Regions from separate parts of the Comamonas sp. FUJ_7 genome, predicted to be linked through region 1. Evidence: riboswitches for the same ligand, from Rfam matches in the RefSeq annotation. Region 1 holds a riboswitch; the other holds the start of a gene.
What was found. Region 1 has a riboswitch for cobalamin ahead of AC2I9W_RS00650 (TonB-dependent receptor domain-containing protein). Riboswitches for the same ligand answer to the same signal wherever they lie in the genome.

Region 1 (7,660 bases):
AAACAGCGTCCCAGTGTCGCGGTTTTTCTACGCGACACAACGGGCAAGGCCGATCCTCCAGTCAAGCTCACGCAGCAACTTTTTCATCTGACTCCTGCAGAAACGGCCGTAGCTACACATTTGAGCAATGGGATGTCTTTGGAGGAGGCTGCAGAGGCCTTGGGTATCAAGCCCAATACGGCAAGAGCTCACTTGCGCTCTATCTTTTCGAAGACGGGGGTGCGCAGGCAAACAGAGTTGGTGCGCCTGTTCCTCAATAGCGTGGCATGGCTGGGGAACTGATGGCCCAGCCGAGGGAGAATAAAAAAAGATCCGCAGAGCGGATCTTTCAAGGTGGGTAGTTGCTTGTTTCCAGCAGTAATGAAGCAAGCAACAAAAAATAGGTGTCTGCAAATGCCGCCGGTTCGTCATCCTGAACCGGAGGTTCAGGTGGGCAAGAGCAACCTATCGTTGGGTTCATCTGACGCGAGACGATCACGCTCAATAGGTGATGTATCAAGCCCGTGCTCAATGAGCATTGGTTCAAGGAAATATAAAAACCGGCAGATTTGCAGACGTTCTCATTTTAACGTCTGCTCAGGTGCCTTGTGCACTCAAATGCCATTGAGTCATTCGGGTGAAGCGCTTAAAGAAGGCGGGTGTCTGACTCTAGGACTTCGTCCAGCTTGAGCATCAATTGTGCCGCCAGAGTTTCCTGACGTTGCTGCTCGGCATGGAGGGCTTGGGCAGCTTCGGCATCGACTTCAGGTGGCTGCTGTGTCAGGTGGTGCATTTCTGCCTCGGCGCTAGCCGTGTGAGCCTGTTGTGCATCGCGGTCAAGAACATCAAAAGCCATGTTCAAAGCGGCCAGGACGGCCACGCGTTCGCGCGATCGAACTTTGCCGCTGTCACGAATGCGGGTCATGGCCTCGTCCACGCGGTGGGCAGCTTCTTGCACGCGTTCTTCTTGACCATCGGGGCAGGTCAGCACATAGCTTTGCTGCATGATTTGCACATCAATCTGCTTCATGGGCGTCAGTGGCGGGTCTGGTTATGGGTGAAAGTGACGAGGTCACTCGCCCTGGTTGGCGGGCAGGCGTTCGATCAGTGCATCAACGCGAGCGCGCGCAGCCTGCAGGCGCAGACGCAGCAAATCGCGCTCTTGTGTGAGAGCAATGACCTGATCGGTAAGCAGGGTGTTGGTGCGCTGCAGTTCCTCGTGGCGCACCAGCAGACGCTCAACACGCTCGGCAATGAGATCAATAGAGGGCTGGGTGGTCATAGACTCTGCCATTGTAGGTCTTGCAGTCTGGGCATGGATGTAAATATGCAGGCAAATTTGGCTGTTTGTGCCGAGGAATCGCCTTGCTTGAGCAGTGCAGTTGGGAACTTGCTGGTCTCTTTCAAAATCGTAGCGCTATACGCAGGCGCTGTCTGCCCCAAGATGCTGTTTAAAGTAAAAAATCGTCACCTGAACGGCAGATAATTTAGTTCGATCGAACGATGGAGGGGCCGACAGGCTTATTACAATGCGCAGCTGTTGGTGCTCGAGGCTGCTCTTCTGCGGTCTCAGTTCAACGGGAAGCAGGGAGGAGCTGGCCAGAACACTGGCCTCTCCGAGCCTGCGCTGCCCCCGCAACGGTCGGCGAATGGAGTGCCGAGCATTCCACCTTTTCCCTCATAGCCACTGGCGCTCAGCGCTGGGAAGGCTGGTAAGAGGATGATTCGCCTAGCCCGGATACCGGCCAACATGGGTGTGTCTGCATCAAGTGCAGGCACTGTTTGCTCATTGTCGGCGGGTAGGCTGGCAGGAGCGTGTTCAGGTTCGCTTTCCATGAGTTCGCATTATTCGTCTCTGTGCGCCGCACAGCAGGCTTCGCGCGTGTGCGCATCTTTCCCCTCGGTTTTTCGTCCCACCGTTTTGGCATCGCTGCTGACCATGGCATCGCTGGCACAAGCGCAGCAAGTGGCATTGGCAGACTCCGTGCATCTGCAAGAAACCGTGGTCACGGCCAATCGCATTGAGCAGCCACTGTCTGACCTGGTGGCCGATATGTCTATCGTGGACAGAGAAACCATTGAAGCCGCAGGCGCAGTTGGCATTGCCGATGTGCTGACCCGTCTGCCAGGTGTGCAGATGGTGCGCAACGGAGGGGCAGGCTCTACGACCAGTATTTATCTGCGCGGTGCAGAGACGCGCTTTACGGCGGTCTACATTGACGGCGTACGCATGGACTCGCAGTCCACCGGCGGAGCTTCCTGGCAGGATATTCCGTTGGAGGCGATAGACCGCATCGAAGTGCTGCGCGGCCCGGCTGCTGCGGTCTATGGCTCTGACGCGATTGGCGGAGTGGTGCAGATCTTCACCAAAAAGGGGGAGGGCAAGGCCAAGCCTTATGTGGGCTTGGGCTGGGGAAGCCGTGGCACGGTCAAGGCACAGGCGGGAGTCAGTGGAGCCGAAGGGGGCTGGGACTACAGCTTGGGTGTCTCTCATGCCAGCAGCAATGGCTTTAACGCCAGAACCACGGCAACGGCCAACCCCGATGCCGATGGCTATCGCAATAATGCCTTCAATGCACGCATGGGCTATCAGATCAATAAGGCCCACCGTGTGGAAGCGACGGCGCTGACCAGCTACATGAATGCGGGGTATGACACCAGCGCAGCCGATGACCGCAGCATCTACAAGATGAGTGCCGTAGGCATGAGCTGGCTGGCCAAGTGGAGCGATGTCTACAGCAGCCGTTTGCAGTACACGCAGTCGCGTGACTTTTATCAGACTAAACCCAGTCCTTACGAAACCGATACGCGCCTGCACAGCTATCTCTTTCACAATGAGTGGAAGCTGGGTGCGCAGACGGTGACGGCAGCACTGGAGCGCCGTGAAGACAAGCTGGTCAACAGCGGACTGGACACGGGCACCCGTGAGCGTTCGCAAAACGCCCTGGCACTGGGCTATGGCCTGCATCAAGGGCAACACACGCTGCAGCTCAATGCGCGCCATGATCGCGACAGCGAGTTTGGTGGGCACACGACCGGCAGCGCCGCGTATGGCTATGAATTCATGCCGAACTGGCGTGCCACGGCTTCGGCCGGAACCGCCTTCCGTGCACCTACGCTGTATCAGCGTTTTAGCCAGTATGGCGATGCTGCACTGCAACCTGAAAAAGGCCGTAACGTGGAGCTGGGCCTGAAGTGGGGCAAGGGCAGCGATAGTTTCTCGGCCACTATTTATCGCAACAACGTCAGCAACCTGATCAACTATGTGGGTGGCAAAGGCACTTGCTCCAGTGTGGCGCTGTCTGGCCCCAAGGGCGGTTGCTATGCCAACGTGGCCAAGGCCCGTTATGAAGGCATCACGCTGGCGGCAACCACCCGTCTGGGGAGCGTGAACCTGCAAGGCTCGGTGGACTTCCAGAATCCGCGCGATACCGACAAGGACTTGCAGCTGGCACGCCGCGCCAAGCGCTACGCCAACCTGTCAGCCGACACCATGGTGGCAGGCTGGAAGCTGGGTGCTGAGATGCAGACGGCGGGCAAGCGCTTTGATGATGGGGCCAACAAGAACGTGCTGGGCGGCTACACGCTCTGGAATCTGAGTGCCCAAAAGCAGCTCACGCGAGAGTGGAGCCTGGTGGCGCGTATCAACAACCTGGCTGACAAGCGCTATGAGCTGGCCAGAACCTATGCCACCGAAGGTCGCAATGGCTACATCGGTGTGAAGTGGGAGGCTCGCTGACGCCATGACTACCACCGCAATGCATGAAGCAGGTGCGCGTTGCCCGGCGCTGCTCATCAGTTCTACGGCCTCGGGCCAGGGCAAGACCACGCTGACCGCGGCTTTGGCCAGACTGCATGCCCGCCAGGGACGCAAGGTCCGTGTGTTCAAGTGCGGGCCAGACTTTCTGGATCCGTATTGGCATGAGCTGGCCAGCGGATCGCCCGTGCATTCGGTGGATTTGTGGATGACGGGCGAGACCGATGTGCGCCAGCGCCTGCATCAGGCAGCGCAAGAGGCCGACCTGATCTTGGTCGAGGGCGTCATGGGCCTGTTCGATGGCAGTCCCAGTGCAGCTGATCTGGCGCAGTTGCTGGACTTGCCCGTGCTGGCGGTGCTGGATGCATCGGCCATGGCGGGCACCTTCGGGGCGCTGGCCTATGGCTTGCAGCATTACCAAAGTGGCTTGCGCTGGGCCGGCATGTTGGCCAATCGGGTTGCCACGGCTCATCATGCCGATCTGCTCCAGCAAGGCTTGCGTGACCCCGCTTTGTGGCTGGGCGCCATGCCCGGCGTGCAATTGGGCGCGCCCGTTGCCAAAGCCAAGCAGGCAGCCTTGCTGCCGGAGCGCCACCTGGGCCTGATTGCAGCGCATGAACTCGGCGATGCCATGCAGCGTCTGGATGCCGTAGCCGATGCACTCGCTCAGACCCCGCTGGGCCAGCGCCCGTGGCTGGCGCAAGACGGCCAGCCGAGCTGGCAAGACTGGTGTGTAAACTTTGCAGGGCCTGCCCAGGCAGGGGCGCAAAGCAAGCCCCCGCTACCGCCTTTGCTGGAGGGAAAGCGCATTGCCATTGCGCGTGATGCTGCTTTTTCTTTTATTTACCCGGCCAACCTGGACTGCCTGCGCGCCATGGGGGCCGAGTTGTGCTTTTTCTCGCCGCTGGCGGGAGAAGCGCTACCGCCTTGCGATGCACTCTGGCTGCCCGGTGGCTACCCTGAGCTGCATGCCCCGGCCTTGCACGCAAACCAGCGCTTGCGAGGCGATATTGCGGCCCATGTGGCGCAAGCCAAGCCCGTCTGGGCCGAATGTGGCGGGATGCTGGCCTTGTGCGATGGCGTCACGGCGCTTGATGGCAGCACGAAGCCCATGTGGGGCCTGCTGCCCGCACAGGTCATCATGCAAAGTCGTCTGGGAGGGCTGGGCATGCAGCAACTGGTGCTTGGTGAAGGCGTGTTGCGTGGCCATACCTTTCATTACACGCGGCTGGAGACGGCCATGCCTGTGCTGACCCGCAGCAGCCGCCCTGGCGCTGCGGTGCAGGCCGACAGAGGCGAAGCCCTGTACCAGCAAGGCAGTGTGCGAGCCACTTACTTTCACGCCTGGTTCCCATCCTGCCCATCGGTTGTGGCGGCGCTTTTTGGCGCAACAATCCAAGGCTGAGCTTTTCTGTCCATCACCATGAGTCCTGCAAGTACTTCCACCTTTGTCATGCCGCGTACCCAGTTCATTCTGGGAGGTCAGAAAAGCGGCAAGTCCCGCCGTGCAGAACTGCTGGCGCGCCAGTGGCTGGCAGCCGATGCGGGGCATCAGGCCACCCTAGTCGCAACGGGCCAGGCCTGGGATGCAGAGATGAGCGAGCGTATTGCCCGCCACCAGCGTGATCGCGCCGAGCGTGTGCCGGGCATGCAGACGGTGGAAGAGCCGCGCGACCTGGCTGCCGTGCTGGCACAGCACAGCCACCCTCAGCACCTACTGGTGATTGATTGCCTGACTTTGTGGCTGACCAACTGGCTGATGCCGGTGGCAGAAGAAAATTCTGAGTTAAAACAGCTTCAAGCCCAGGACTGGAAAGCGCAGCTAGCTCTCTTTTTGAAAGCAATTGATGAGGCCAAAGGCCCGGTCATTCTGGTGGGCAATGAAATCGGCCTGGGTGTCATTCCCATGGGGCAAGAGGTACGGGCCTTTGTCGATGCCCTGGGGGTCCTCAATCAGCAAGTGGCCGCGCATTGCGAAAGCGCCACGCTGATGTGCGCCGGCCTGCCGCTGGCGCTGAAAGGTCCCCAGGCATGAAGCTCAAAGTCAAACATTGGCTGGCTGCATCGTTGGCGGTGCCCGTGCTGCTTTGTGGTGCGTCCATGGTCTGGGCTCAGACCGTGCAGATCACCGATGCGCGAGGCAAGCAGGTGCAGCTGTCCAAGCCGCCACAGCGCATTGTCAGCCTGCTGCCTTCGCTGACCGAGAGCCTGTGCGCTCTGGGCGCCTGTGAGCGTCTGGTGGGCGTGGATCGTTACTCCAACTGGCCGGCCCATGTGAAGACCGTGCCTGTGGTGGGCGGCGGGCTGGACCCGAATATTGAATCCATCGTGGCGCTCAAGCCCGATCTGGTGCTGGCATCTGTCGCTTCACGCTCGGTGGCGCGCATGGAGGCACTGGGACTGAAGGTGGTGGCGCTGGAGCCCCGCACGCATGAAGAAGCGCGTACGGTGCTGCAACAGATTGGTGTGCTGCTGGCCCTGCCGCCTGCACAGGGGGCGGAGCGGGTCTGGGCGGGTATCGAAGCCGATCTGACCAAGGCCGCGGCCAGCGTGCCCCCAGGCATCCGTGGCCAGCGTGTGTACTTTGAAGCCAGCCGCGGCCCGTTTGCGGCGGGCGAGCAGTCCTTTATCGGTCAGACGTTGACACGGCTGCATATGCGCAATGTGATTGACCCCAAGCTGGGGCCGTTTCCGCGCATCAATCCTGAATATGTGGTCAAGGCCGATCCTGACATCCTGATGGCGGGCGAGCGTTCGTGGAAAACCGGTGTGCCCGAGTACCCGGGCTGGGCGCAGATGCGGGCCGTGCGTCAGGGCGCGATTTGCGCTTTCAGGGCCGAGGACTCGGATGTGCTGATTCGCCCCGGCCCACGCATGGCCGAAGGTGCCCGCATCATGGCGCATTGCCTACAGGCCGTGGCTGAAAAGCAGGGCAAGCCGCAATGAGCATGAGCCGAAAAGCATCCGTGCACGGGCTGTCTGCTCCCTGGCTGCTGCTGTGGCTGGCGCTGGCGGGCAGTTTGCTGGCTTTGCTGGGCGCAGGCATTGGTAGCACGGGCTTTGAGAGCGTGCTCAAGGCACGCCATGACCCGCTGGCCTGGCAGATCGTGATGGATATTCGCCTGCCGCGCACCGCAGCGGCCTTGCTGGCCGGCGGTCTGCTGGGGCTGGCGGGGGCGGTGGCGCAGGGGGTGTTTCGCAATCCGCTGGCCGATCCGTATTTGCTGGGCAGTGCCTCTGGCGCATCGCTGGGTGTGGCGCTGGCCATGGCCGCGCTGGGCGTTTCTCCGTTTGCCCTGGCGGGGTTGGCCCGTTGGGGGGTGACAGGCGCTGCATTTGCCGGGGCCGTGACCGCCGTGGTGCTGACGCTGGTGCTGGCCAAGGGCGTGCAAAACACCATGCGCCTGCTGCTGGCTGGCGTGGTGGTGGGCGTGGTGCTGGGAGCGGCGGCATCGCTGGTGCTCTTGATGAACCCGGACATCATGCAGGCCATGCAGTCCTTCATGCTGGGCAGCACGGCTTTTGCAGGCTGGAACGCCTGCGCGCTGATGCTGTGGGTGCTGCTGCCGTCACTGGCCTTGTCCTGGTGCTTGAGCCGGGTGCTGGATGGTCTGGCGCTGGGCGAAGCCACGGCGCACAGCCTGGGCTTGCCGCTGGCACCGCTGCGCCTGCTGCTGATTGTGCTGCTGGCGATGGCCACGGGCACTGCCGTGGCGCAGACCGGGTTGATTGCGTTTGTGGGGCTGGCGGCGCCGCACCTGGTGCGCTCCATGGTGCGTGCATTGCACCGCTGGCTGCTGGTGCTCAGCTGCCTGATGGGCGGTGTGCTGCTGCTGGCCGCAGACTTGCTGGCCCGCTGGCTGATTGCCCCGCAGGAGCTGCCCGTGGGCGTGCTCACAGCCGTTCTGGGCGGCAGCTATTTGC
Region 2 (7,660 bases), on a different contig from region 1:
TGACTTGCTCTGTATCAGCCAATATCGAGCAACGGAACAATCACCATCCAACTGACGCCAAAGCGGTCTGTCACCATGCCAAAGCTGCGGGCAAAAAAGGTCTCACCCAGTGGCATCTGCACCTTACCGCCTTCGCCAATGGCTGCAAAAATGCGGTGGGCTTCATTTTCATTCGGGGCAGTGATGGAGAGGGCAAAGCCTTTGAAGTCAGGCTTGCCGCCATTCATGCCGTCAGACGCCATGACTTGGGTCTCCCCAATCTGCATATTGGCGTGCATGATTTTTTCAGGGGCCATCTGACCCGGGCCACAGCCTTCCTGGGCCGATGATTCAGGCTGTGGGGGGGCATCTTTGCAGCGCATCAGCGCAGTGATTTCAGCGCCAAGGGCCGCTTGATAGAAATCCAGAGCCTCTTCACAGCGGCCATCAAAAAACAGATAGGACTGGACTTGCATACGCACCCCCTAGAGCTGAGTCAGATGATTTATTGTGCAGCGCCGCTGTTTGCTGTTGTGTGAAAAACTCTGCTGGGATTGCAGGTATAACGGTTGGGTATTTACCAGTCTTCTTTGACGGCAAGTACGGCGTCTGCACTGGCGGCCTTGCGCCCGGCCAGCCAGGCGGTAATGACGCCGGCGAGTATCACGGCTGCCGCAAGGCTCAACAGGCGCAGGGCAGGCAGGCGCAGCTCCATCGTCCAGTGAAAGCTCTGCGGATTGACTACATGCACCAGGATGACGGCCACACCCAGGCCTAGCAAGCTGCCAGCCATGGCGCCCATTGCCGTCCACGCCAGTCCTTCGGTGGCCACCACACTCAGTACATTGCGCTGTGTCAGGCCCAGGTGCGCCAGCAGACCAAACTCCTTGCGCCGCGCCAGTACCTGGGCGCTGAAGCTGGCTGCAATGCCGAACAAACCAATGCCAATAGCCACGGCCTGCAGCCAGTAGGTCACGGCAAAGCTGCGGTCGAAAATGCGCAAAGAGCGCTCGCGCAGCGCGGCGCTGCTGACGAACTCCAGTGCTGGCGCAGGCCGCCCCGGCGTTGCAATGGCTTGTTCTATGGCAGCTTGCAGCTCGGCGGATGTGAGAGTGCTGTGCACCTGGGGCCAGGTGGCAATCTCGCTGATCTGCGCGGCATTGCCTGTATTGCCGGTGAGAGCCAGATAGTCCTGCCAGTCCAGTGCCACAGCGCCAAACTGGCGAACATAGTCGCGCCAGATAGATGCTATGTAAAACGTAGCTGCTTGCGCTTGATGGTCGTGCGCTTGAAGGCTAAAAGCCTTGGAAAGCAGCGGCCACTCATCTCCAGGCTTCAAGCCATAGAGCTGGGCCACGGCTTCGCTGATATGCACGGGAATGCCGCTGCGCGCTGAGGTTAGCGGGCCGTCGACCCATGGCAGTTGCATGGCCTGATCACCTTTGAGTGGGCGAATCAGCAGGCTGATGGCCGGGCGCTCAGGGCTCAGTACCAAGGTGCTGCTGCGCATGGCTTGTGCGCGCTCTATACCCGGTAACTGGCTGATGCGCTGTGCGGCGTCTGCAGGCAGCAGGGCTGCATCTGCGCGGCTTGAGCCACCGGCGGCGCGTACATAAAGAGGGGCGGGCAGCACGGCATCGAGCCACTCCATCATGCTGCCGCGAAAACTGGTGACCATGACTGTCAGCGCCACGGCCAGGCTCAGGCTGGCCACCACGCCGCCGACGGCCACGGTGGTGGCGTGGCGCATACGGCGTGCGCGCTCCAGTGCCAACATGACCAGCGGCTGGCGTGAGAGGCTTGAAGGGACCATGCCAAGCACGGCACCCAGCAGCCACGGCAGCGCCGCCATGCCGCCCAGCAGCAGCAAGCCCACGGCGATATAGGCGGTCAGTGGAATGCCCGCCACAGGCGGCATAAAGGCCAGTGCCACACTGGCTGTAAGCAGCAGCAAGGCGGGCCAGATATGCGGCGCTTTTTCATGGGCGCTGCCAAGGCCTTTGAGCGTGGCAGCCGGGGGCAAATCCATGGCAGTGCGTGCAGGCCACCATGCGCCAGCCAGCGTGGCGGCAATACCGAGCAGGCCGAAGACCACGGCCGCTATTGAGCTCCAGTGCAAATTGGGTTGAACCCCGGCAAAAAAGCCGCCGCCCAGATCGCCGCCCAGCACCTGCAGGGCCAGCCATGCTAGGCCACTGCCCAGAGCAATGCCGGCTAGGCTACCGATGATGCCCAGTGCCAGCGCCTCCAGCAGCACCAGTGCCATGCGCTGGCGTGGCGTGGCTCCTAAAACTGCCAGCAGCGCAAACTGCGGTGCGCGTTGCGCCACGCTGAGTGCCAGCACCGAGAACACCAGAAATGCCCCGGTGAACAAGGCCACCAGCGCCAGAACCGTCAGATTGACACGGTAGGCGCGTGACATCTCGCCCACGCGCTGCTGGTCGTCGCTGGGCTGCTGTATCAATATCTGCCTCTGCCAGTCTGGCAGCGCATGCAGGGCGGTGGTGACCTGACTGCGGCTGGCGCTGTCGGTCAGCAAGATGTCGATGCGGTCCAGCCTTTCAAAGTCAGCCAGCTTCTGCTGCAAGGCGGCAATGTCCATCACGGCCACGGGCGCGCCACTGGCTGCCACGGTGCCGGCAATGCGTAGCTGCTGCGGCTGACCATTGAGCAGCCAATTCAAGGGGGCGTTTGGGGCCTGATCGGGGCTTAGTTGCAGGGCTTGTAGAGCAGAGGCGTTGAGAAACACCGCATCAGGGGCGAACAAATCAAGCCGGTTGCCGCCTTCAAATAGGCGCGGCATCAGTGCCGGGGCGATGTGAGCAAGCTTGAGCGCATCGCTGCCCAGCACGCGTAGCGTGGTGCCGCGTGCAGCGCCCTTGGTGTTGCTGGCTGTGACTGCGCCTTCAGTGCTGCGTGCTGTGGCATCGCCCGAAGGAGCTGCGCTGGATGGCAGCAGGGCCGAGGTCTCCAGCCAGGGCACGGCGCTGGCCACGCCTTCGGCCTGTGCAGCCTGCGGGTACAGCGCCAGCGGCAAGCTGCCCTGCATGGCGTGCAACTGCAGATCGGGCTGGCCGTTGACACTGCGCACCGCACGCGAGAACTCATCAAGCGCAGATTGGTTGATGACATGCACTGCAAACCCCAGAGCCACGCCCAGCATGATGGCGATCAGCGCTGTAGCTGTACGCCACGGGTGCTGGCGCAGCTCTTGCCATGAAAAGCTGCTGAGCAGCAAAAACAAGGAGGTAGGAGTCATCAAAAACGGAGGCCGAAATTCTGCATCGGCCATTGGGTGCAGTGCTGGGTGGGACAGATCGCTAAAATAGCGCGCTTTGGTGCTCGCGGCGTTGTTCTGACGCAGCAGTTAAACGGGAAACATGGAGGTCTGCAATCACCGCAGGCTCAGCATGTACTGCCCCCGCAACAGTGAGTGCACAGGTGAAAACCACGCTGTCTATCGCAGCCACTGAAGCGCATTGCGCTTTGGGAAGGCCAGGCAGCGCGTGCATCAGTCTGGATACCGGCCAAACATGGGCCAGGGCTTGAAAAAGCCTCTGGTGTGGGACGCATCAGGCGGGGACGCCGGTGCCAACTGTTTGAGAACTTCTATGTCCAGCTCTATCTCCTTCGCTCAAGGCGATGCTGCCTTGCGTGCGTCTGCATCTGCTTTTTCTTCTTTTCGACTGACCTGGGTGGCGGCGGCTACTTTGTCTGCCTGTGCGTTGACTGCCCAGGCGCAGACAGAGCGGCAGATGGCCGAAACCGTGGTCACGGCCACGCGTATTCCGCAAAGCATGGACAGTATCACGGCCGATATGACCGTGATCGACAGCGAGCAGATCAGCCGTGCAGGCGCTGTAGGCGTGGCCGATGTACTGGCGCGTGTGCCTGGTGTTCAGATCAATCGCAATGGTGGTCCCGGCCAGGCGACCAGCGTGTATTTGCGCGGCATGAGCAATCAGCACTCCATTGTGTTTGTGGATGGCGTGCGTTACAGCACACAAGAAATGCAAGGCGGTGGCAACTGGGCATCCCTGCCTCTGGCACAGATCGAGCGTATCGAAGTGCTGCGCGGCCCTGCAGCTGCGGTATATGGCTCGGACGCCATGGGTGGAGTGATTCAGATCTTCACGCGCAAGGGACAGGAGGGTGCACCCTTGCCTTATGCGGAGCTGGGCTTTGGCAGCTATCGCAGCAGCAAAGCGGCTGCAGGCCTGACAGGTGGTGCGAATGGCTTGACCTATGCCTTTAATCTGGCCGATGAGCGCAGCCGCGGCTGGGATGTTGTCACGCCTTACGGCTTAAATAATACGGACAAGGATGGTTACTCCAATAGCTCCGCCAGCGTAAACCTGGGCTACAAGGCGGGCATTCATGCGCTGGATGGCAGCTTGCGCTACAACCGCCTGAAGTCTCACTATGACCAGAGCCCGGCGCCTTTTGACGATTACGACACGGTAGAAACCACCACAGCCAGCCTGAAATGGGGCGCGCAATGGAACGAGATGTACCGCAGCGTGGTGCAGCTCTCCCATACCGAGATGGATACTGAGCGCCGTACCAGCTCCCCCGAGTCGGCCAAGGGCAAAAGTGATGGCCTGCTGTGGCAGAACATCTTTACGCTGGGTGCCAACCGCTTCAATGTGGACTACGAGCGCAATGAAGATTCGCTGGATACCCGTTACGCTTGGACTCAGAACACTGACAGCAAGCGAGTACAGAACGCCTTGGCTCTGGGCTGGAACTACAGTTCGGGCGCACACAGCCTCAATGCCCATGTGCGTCACGATGAGGTGAAAGACCAAAAAAGCAAGACCACGGGTGGTCTGGGCTATGGTCTGCAAATCAACGATCAGTTGCGCTGGGTGGCGTCGGCAGGAACCGCTTTTCGCACACCAACCCTGTACGAGCGCTTTACTGGCCAGGCTGCTGCAGATCTACGACCCGAAAGCAGCCGCAATATAGAAACTGGTTTGCACTTCGAACAGGGCTCTAACACGCTTTCAGCCGTGATATACCAAAATCGCGTGCATGACCAAATTGCGTGGGACTCTTCCTGCTACTGTTATAGCAATTGGCAAAGTGTGAATATCAAGGGCCTGACCTTGTCCGGCAGCACTCGTCTTTCCGGCTGGAACCTGGGCGGATCGCTGGACATGATGCAGCCCATCAACCGCGAAAACGGCAAGCTGCTGCCTTATCGCTCCAAGCGCATGCTCAAGCTGTACGCAGACACCCAGGTCAATGCCTGGGTGCTGGGTGCGGAGGCACAGCTCTATAGCCAGCGTCAGGTGGATGTGGCCAATACCCAGCAGCTGGGTGGCTACAGTCTCTTCAACCTGTATGCCGAATATGCGGTCAACAAGCAGTGGAGTGTGCTGGCGCGGCTGAATAACCTGACCGACAAGGATTACCAGCCCAGCAAGGGTTATGCCAATGCAGGTCGCAACTTCTTTGTCAGCGTGAAGTGGACTCCTCGCTAAAGCGGTGGTTGCTGGCGGCAGCAGCTCTGTGCTGGGCAGGCGTGGCGCAGGCCGCGCCGCCTCTGCGCATCATCTCCTTGCTGCCGTCAGCTACAGAGACTGTTTGTGCGCTGGGCGCTTGTGATCGGCTGGTGGGGGTTGACGAGTTCTCGCAAGATCCACCGCAGGTGCGCAGCCTGCCCCAACTGGGCAAGACCTGGCAGCCGGATATGGAGCGCATCGTGGCTCTCAGGCCTGATCTGGTACTGCTGGGACGGGTGGATGGCGTGATAGCTCGTTTGCAGGCCGCCAGGATTTCATATCTGGTGGCCGATGCCGCCACGATCGAGCAGGTGCAGGCGGTGATGCATAAGGTGGATGAAGCACTGGAGACCGGGCAAGCGCTGGCCGTATGGCAACAGATGCAGCACCGACTGGAGACTGTCGTCGCCCCTGTCAAGGCGCGTCATCAGATCAAGGAGCCGCGTGTCTATCTGGAAGTTGACCCCGCCATGTATGCCGCAGGCCCACGCTCCTTCATGGGGCAGCTGCTGGGCCATCTGGGGGTGCGCAACATCACACCGGATGCAGCCAGCCCATTCATTCGACTATCGCCAGAGTTTGTGCTGCGCGCAGATCCTGACCTCATCATCTTGGCGCATCACGGCAGCAGCTTGCGCAAGCTCGAAGACAGGCCCGGTTGGCAGAAGATGCGAGCCGTACAGCCCGGGCAAAAGCAGCACCGTGTCTGTCAGTTGACGGCGGAGGAGGGACGCACTGTGACCCGCCCCGGCCCTCGACTAGATGAAGCAGCCACCATTTTTGCCGCCTGCTTGCGGCGACTCGATTTTTGATTGTTCAATCCATGAAGCTCAGCAAAAACTTTGACGAAGTCTGCTATCCCTTTATCTGTGAGATCTCCTACCTCTGTGACTTTGAAGTGACCACCGATGAGCTGTGCGGGTTGATTGGCAGCGCGCTGGAGTCAACGCCAGCTGAGTTTGCCGATCTGCGCGAAGACCTGGATCGCATACAGCCGCTGGCTTTTCATATCAATGGCTCGATTCGCGGCAAGCTGGCAGTAGATGAGGCAGATCTGGATTGGCTCAAGCAGCGCCTTGACTATTACCGCGAGCAGGCCGGAGAGCGCTTTCATGCCTTTGTGCTGCCGCGAGGTGCCGCCCCTGTGCCGCAGCTGCATCAGGCGCGCTCTGCGGCCAAGAAAGCCATTCGTTGCATGGTGCGAGTGGAGCAGGAGGGGTGCGAGATTCCTGAGATCCTGCCGCGCATGTGCAATGTGTTGTGCAATCTGTTCTTTGCGATGACGCTGACGGTCAATCAACGCCGAGGCGTGGAGGAAGTGCCTTTCGTCAGCAAGAGCTACAAGGTGCGCGACCCGCGCTAGGCGCGTTCCTCATGCATGCCGCTGGCCGTCAACCGCAGCACGCGGTCGGCGCGCCTGGCGGCTTCAGTGGAGTGGGTGACAAGCACCAAGGCCGTGCCTTGCTCGCGCGTCTGCGCCAGTAGCAAGTCCATGATTTGCTGGGCCGTTGACGGGTCCAGATTGCCGGTGGGTTCATCAGCCAGCAGCAGAGGCGGTGAGTGCACCAGTGCACGGGCAATGGCCACGCGCTGCAGCTGGCCACCGCTGAGCTGCTGAGGCAGGCGCTGGCCTAGGCCTTCCAGCCCCACGGCTTGCAGTACCTGTTGCACGCGTTGCTGACCTTGGGCATTCATGCGGCCCAGCAGCATCAGCGGCAGGGCGATGTTCTGCACCACATCCAGGTGCGGCAGCACATGAAAGGCCTGAAACACAAAGCCCAGATGTGCCCGTCGCCAGATGGCGCGCTGGGCTTCATCCAATGTGGAAAGGTCTGTGCCTTGATGCAGAACCTGGCCTTCTTGCCAGCTGTCCAGTCCTGCCAGGCAATTGAGGAACGTGGACTTGCCTACGCCGGAGTTGCCGATGATGGCGACAAATTCACCGCGCTGAACCTCGAAGCTGATCTGCTCGAAGACGCTGGATTGGGCATCTCCTTCGCCATAGCGTTTGGCAATATTGCGAACCTGCAGCAGCGGATGGGCGTGGGATGAGTCGTTGGCAGCCATGCGGCCATCTTAACGACGGGCGCTGCAGCAGCAGGTCTTAGCGGGCTGCTTGCTGCGCTGCATCAATGGCTGCCATGGCCGCATCCAGCAGTTGCTGCTGCGCATCG

Region 2: linked by a shared signal. The riboswitch ahead of AC2I9W_RS04880 (TonB-dependent receptor domain-containing protein) and the one ahead of AC2I9W_RS00650 (TonB-dependent receptor domain-containing protein) in region 1 are both predicted to bind cobalamin.

Annotation. Positions count from the first base shown of each region.
Region 1 is NZ_JBXXZI010000001.1:131,065-138,724, forward strand. It holds gene AC2I9W_RS00635 (helix-turn-helix transcriptional regulator) at 1-282, shown strand, start outside; gene AC2I9W_RS00640 (cell division protein ZapA) at 626-1,009, opposite strand; gene AC2I9W_RS00645 (DUF904 domain-containing protein) at 1,052-1,261, opposite strand; cobalamin riboswitch at 1,504-1,743, shown strand; gene AC2I9W_RS00650 (TonB-dependent receptor domain-containing protein) at 1,814-3,718, shown strand; gene AC2I9W_RS00655 (cobyrinic acid a,c-diamide synthase CobB) at 3,723-5,141, shown strand; gene cobU (bifunctional adenosylcobinamide kinase/adenosylcobinamide-phosphate guanylyltransferase) at 5,190-5,771, shown strand; gene AC2I9W_RS00665 (ABC transporter substrate-binding protein) at 5,837-6,682, shown strand; gene AC2I9W_RS00670 (FecCD family ABC transporter permease) at 6,685-7,660, shown strand, end outside.
Region 2 is NZ_JBXXZI010000002.1:246,071-253,730, forward strand. It holds gene AC2I9W_RS04870 (VOC family protein) at 15-455, opposite strand; gene AC2I9W_RS04875 (ABC transporter permease) at 557-3,238, opposite strand; cobalamin riboswitch at 3,300-3,525, shown strand; gene AC2I9W_RS04880 (TonB-dependent receptor domain-containing protein) at 3,591-5,465, shown strand; gene AC2I9W_RS04885 (ABC transporter substrate-binding protein) at 5,450-6,298, shown strand; gene AC2I9W_RS04890 (ATP:cob(I)alamin adenosyltransferase) at 6,310-6,849, shown strand; gene AC2I9W_RS04895 (ABC transporter ATP-binding protein) at 6,846-7,553, opposite strand; gene miaA (tRNA (adenosine(37)-N6)-dimethylallyltransferase MiaA) at 7,591-7,660, opposite strand, start outside.